2 regions of the Paenibacillus sp. Marseille-Q9583 genome follow, and region 1 is predicted to be linked to the other one. Evidence: a T-box and tRNA genes for the amino acid it is inferred to sense, from the RefSeq annotation. Region 1 holds a T-box; the other holds one or more tRNA genes.

Region 1 (2,245 bases):
TTAAGAATAAAGTGAAGAGTCAACTGCAAAGCTTGCTGAAGGATGAAAGAGAGAAATACGAGCAGTTCTATAACGCTTTTGGCAGACAGCTTAAGTTTGGTGTGTATAACGATTATGGAATGCACAAAGATACACTTCAAGATTTGCTGATGTTCTACTCCTCCAAGGAGAAGAAGCTGGTAACACTGGACGAATATGTGTCAAGAATGCCAGAAGATCAGAAGTACATCTACTATGCATCCGGAGAGTCGATCGACAGAATCGAAAAGCTCCCACAAACCGAGCTCGTATCGGATAAAGGGTATGAAATTCTCTACTTCACTGATGATATTGATGAATTTGCGATCAAGATGATCATGTCTTATAAAGAAAAAGAATTTAAATCCGTATCCAGTGGTGATCTGGGTATCGAAGCAGACGAAGCGGACAAGCCAACGGAAGCGGAAGAGAACGAAAACAAGGAGCTTTTTGAAGCGATGAAGGACATCTTGTCCGGCAAAGTGAAGAATGTTAAAGCTTCCAAACGTTTGAAGACTCATCCGGTATGCCTCTCTGCTGAAGGTGAACTGACAATCGAGATGGAAAAAATCCTGAAATCGATGCCGAATGGGCAAGAGGTTCAAGCGGATAAGGTACTCGAAATCAACATCCATCACGAAGTCTTCCAGTCTTTGAAAGCGGCAGCTGAGAACGATAAAGAGAAGCTCGGTTTATACACGAACCTGCTATACAACCAAGCTCTGCTGATCGAAGGTTTGCAAGTTAGTGATCCTGTTCAATTCACCAATGATATTTGCAAAATCATGAAATAATTTAAAGTATGGGGACCATCCAATTGTACGATTGGGTGGTCTTTTTTATATAAACTATGGCGAATTTATTGTTCTTGAGCTTATGTATTGACTTTATTCGATAAATTAAGTATTATTTCCAGTAACTTGAATATTCAAAGGCAAAGAAGAGAAAGAGTACCACGGCAATTCTTTCTACAGAGAGCTCCGGTCGCTGAAAAGGAGTAAAGAAAAACCTTGGGAATATGGTCTCAGAGCTGCGCATCGAAACCTTTTGGGTTGTAGGCTGCGCCGGAACCTGCATCCGTTACAGTGCTAGGGTATAAACGTTTATTAACGTCGTACCTGAAGAGGTAAATGTCATGAGGCATTTATAAAATTAGGTGGTAACACGTGAGTAGAACTCTCGTCCTTTGTGGATGGGAGTTTTTTTGTTGTCTAAAAAAAGGAGGAGAAGGTTAATGAGTAATGTGTTTATAGGTGGAGCTTGGCCGTATGCGAATGGATCTTTACATCTTGGAAGATTATCAAGTGTGTTGCCTGGGGATGTGCTGGCACGCTATTTTCGCAGCAAGGGGGATAACGTTTTATATGTGTCAGGCAGCGATTGTCATGGCACACCTGTAGCGGTTCAGGCCACTAATGAAGGGATCACACCTGAAGCTTTTGCAAGTCGGTACCACGAAGAGTTTCTGAAGTGTTTTGAACAGTTGGGATTTAGTTATGATCTATATACTCGAACGGATCAACAGCAGCATCATAAGGTCGTGCAAGAGTTGTTTGCGAAGCTGCTAGAGAATGGTCATTTATACAAAAAAACCATTGCGCAATGTTACTGTGAGGTGGATCAGCGATTTTTGCCAGACAGATATGTGGAAGGGACTTGTCCAGTATGTGGACAGCAGGCGCGTGGAGATCAATGCGATTATTGTTCTACGATTCTAGACCCTGCCGATTTATTGGACAGAATTTGTAAATTATGTGGGAATACACCGACAGAACGACCGACAGAACATTTTTATCTTAGCTTATCTAAATTTCAATCTGAATTAACGGATTATGTAGAAGAAGCAGTACACTGGAGAGAAAACGCTATAAAACTGACCAAACGTTATTTACAAGAAGAGCTGCAGGACCGCGCGGTAACAAGAGACTTGTCTTGGGGTGTAGATGTTCCTGTGGCTGGATTTGAAGATAAAAAGATTTATGTTTGGATTGAGGCGGTAAGTGGTTATTTATCAGCCAGTAAGCAGTGGGCTGCACAGTCCGGAGGAAGCTGGGAGGATTTTTGGTTAGAGGAAAAAGGGGAGATTACCGCTTATTATGTGCATGGGAAAGACAATATTCCTTTTCACACCCTGATATGGCCAGCCGTCTTATTAGGAGCAAGAGAACTACATTTACCGGATCGGATTATATCCAGCGAATATTTAACCCTTGAAGGGCAGAAGTTC
Region 2 (2,245 bases), on a different contig from region 1:
CCGCTGCTGTTCAACCAGCTGCAATTAAGCATTATGTTCACTGGTATGATTGATACTGGCTTTAATGTGAATATGACCAACTCCGGTTCTGTTGTTCATGATGGCGGGATTTTGGAGTACAGCCGTCTACACGACATGACCATTCAGCCATGGTCGCCTTTCCAATATGGCTTTTTTGAAGGTGTATTCTTGGACAACGACAAGTTCCCTGAATTGAACGAGGTCATTAACCGTTTGGCAACTGAAAAAGAGGTTACCAATACCGCTATTGCCATTGCCTGGATTCTCAGACATCCGGCAAATATGCAGCCTGTTGTAGGTACAACCAATACGCAGCGATTGCGGGATATTGCCAAAGCATCCGATATTACACTCACCAGACCAGAATGGTATGAAATTTACCGCGCTGCGGGTAATATCCTTCCATAAATATCAAAAGCCACGAAGTACGCTAATATCGTACTTCATGGCTTTTTTTGTGACTATAATTGAAACCGTATAAGTCTTATAAAAAAAGAAACGGCATCTCTGCCGTTTCTTTTAAGGATGGACTCTCAGGGGCTCGAACCCTGGACAAATAGATTAAGAGTCTACTGCTCTACCAACTGAGCTAAGAGTCCACAATATAATGATTCACCTTACTATACTTGAAAAGAAAAAGCCCTTAGCTTAACGCATAAGAGCTTCGCTTGCTAATTGATACCGGCGAGAGGACTCGAACCTCCACGGTTTCCCTCTCGATTTTGAGTCGAGCGCGTCTGCCATTCCGCCACGCCGGCAAAGTATGAAGTTAAAATATGGCGCGCCCTGAGAGATTCGAACTCCCGGCCTTTTGATTCGTAGTCAAACGCTCTATCCAGCTGAGCTAAGGGCGCAAAATTTATATGGAGCGGACGACGGGAATCGAACCCGCGACCCTCGCCTTGGCAAGGCGATGCTCTACCGCTGAGCCACGTCCGCACACAGTATGTATTAGTGTCCGACTCACTTAAGAAGTGAGCCATGAAGGACTCGAACCTTCGACACCCTGATTAAAAGTCAGGTGCTCTACCAACTGAGCTAATGGCTCATGAAGCAAGAAAAATGGCGGAACCGACGAGATTCGAACTCGCGATCTCCTGCGTGACAGGCAGGCATGTTAGGCCAACTACACCACGGTTCCAAAAGATATAATTGCTTGATGAAAATTGGTTGCGGGGGCAGGATTTGAACCTGCGGCCTTCGGGTTATGAGCCCGACGAGCTACCGGGCTGCTCCACCCCGCGTCATTAAAAAATATTTAGCTATCCATTACAATAAGAAATCTTCATGGTGGAGGCTGAGGGGATCGAACCCCCGACCCTCTGCTTGTAAGGCAGATGCTCTCCCAGCTGAGCTAAGCCTCCATGTAAAGAAGCAACTCAATTATCATAACACATTCCAACCTGTAATGCAACATTTTATTTCAGAAGAACAATTACGTTTTAAAAAAAATGGTGACCCGTATGGGATTCGAACCCATGTTACCTCCGTGAAAGGGAGGTGTCTTAACCCCTTGACCAACGGGCCGTATTGAAAATAAAATGTTTTGACAACAAAAAATATTATATCATGTATATCGAAGTATAGCAATACCTAAATTAATATATTTTCACTTTTCTCCTATAATAGGCGTTAAAGTGATATCAAGCTTACTAGCTATCATCTTTACGACTCCTAGAGTAGTCAGGTTATTTGTGTCTAAATGGTCTTTGAATACGTCCTTATTAAGCCCTGTGAGGCATCTGTCGATCTGTTGAACGGCCCACGAGTCATTCCCTTCACCTCTACCACTCAATCTCTTGAGCAGCGTCTCTCGTGAGGCACACAAAGTAAAATGATGAACCTCTAATCCCTCATTTATTAGATTACCAGCAATGTCCATCCAATATTCTGGATTAACTATGGTCATAGGTACGATAATCATCCCCCTATATTCGCTAGCTATGTATTTTAGCATGGAATGGTTAATTTCACGCCAAAGATCATAGTCCTGAAAGTCACTTTTTGTCATCACATCAGGAATGTTTCCCCTTATGTAATACCCTACATTCTCTGGATCGTATACAAAAGAATCAGGAAGTCTGCGATGTAATTCATATGCAGTTTCTGTCTTCCCCGCACCAAAAGCTCCATTGATCCATATAATCAAGATCTTTATCCCCCATGAATAATCTATTAGTGACTCTATTAAACCACTTTATCATAAAAACCCTTACAAGCAAAT

What was found. A T-box is a leader RNA that pairs with one kind of tRNA and senses whether it is charged. The one in region 1 lies ahead of metG (methionine--tRNA ligase), so its partner is inferred to be a tRNA-Met.
Region 2: it encodes a tRNA-Met, which carries the amino acid that the T-box ahead of metG (methionine--tRNA ligase) is inferred to sense. The anticodon was not compared.

What each region holds. Positions count from the first base shown of each region.
Region 1 covers NZ_CDRJTB010000092.1:8,732-10,976, forward strand. Annotated here, with positions in the region: gene htpG (molecular chaperone HtpG) at 1-812, shown strand, start outside; T-box leader at 947-1,208, shown strand; gene metG (methionine--tRNA ligase) at 1,253-2,245, shown strand, end outside.
Region 2 covers NZ_CDRJTB010000053.1:411-2,655, reverse strand. Annotated here, with positions in the region: gene ACWNM1_RS21380 (aldo/keto reductase) at 1-429, shown strand, start outside; tRNA gene ACWNM1_RS21375 (tRNA-Lys) at 548-620, opposite strand; tRNA gene ACWNM1_RS21370 (tRNA-Leu) at 701-779, opposite strand; tRNA gene ACWNM1_RS21365 (tRNA-Arg) at 799-875, opposite strand; tRNA gene ACWNM1_RS21360 (tRNA-Gly) at 886-960, opposite strand; tRNA gene ACWNM1_RS21355 (tRNA-Lys) at 997-1,069, opposite strand; tRNA gene ACWNM1_RS21350 (tRNA-Asp) at 1,085-1,162, opposite strand; tRNA gene ACWNM1_RS21345 (tRNA-Met) at 1,189-1,265, opposite strand; tRNA gene ACWNM1_RS21340 (tRNA-Val) at 1,310-1,385, opposite strand; tRNA gene ACWNM1_RS21335 (tRNA-Glu) at 1,474-1,548, opposite strand; gene ACWNM1_RS21330 (AAA family ATPase) at 1,631-2,170, opposite strand.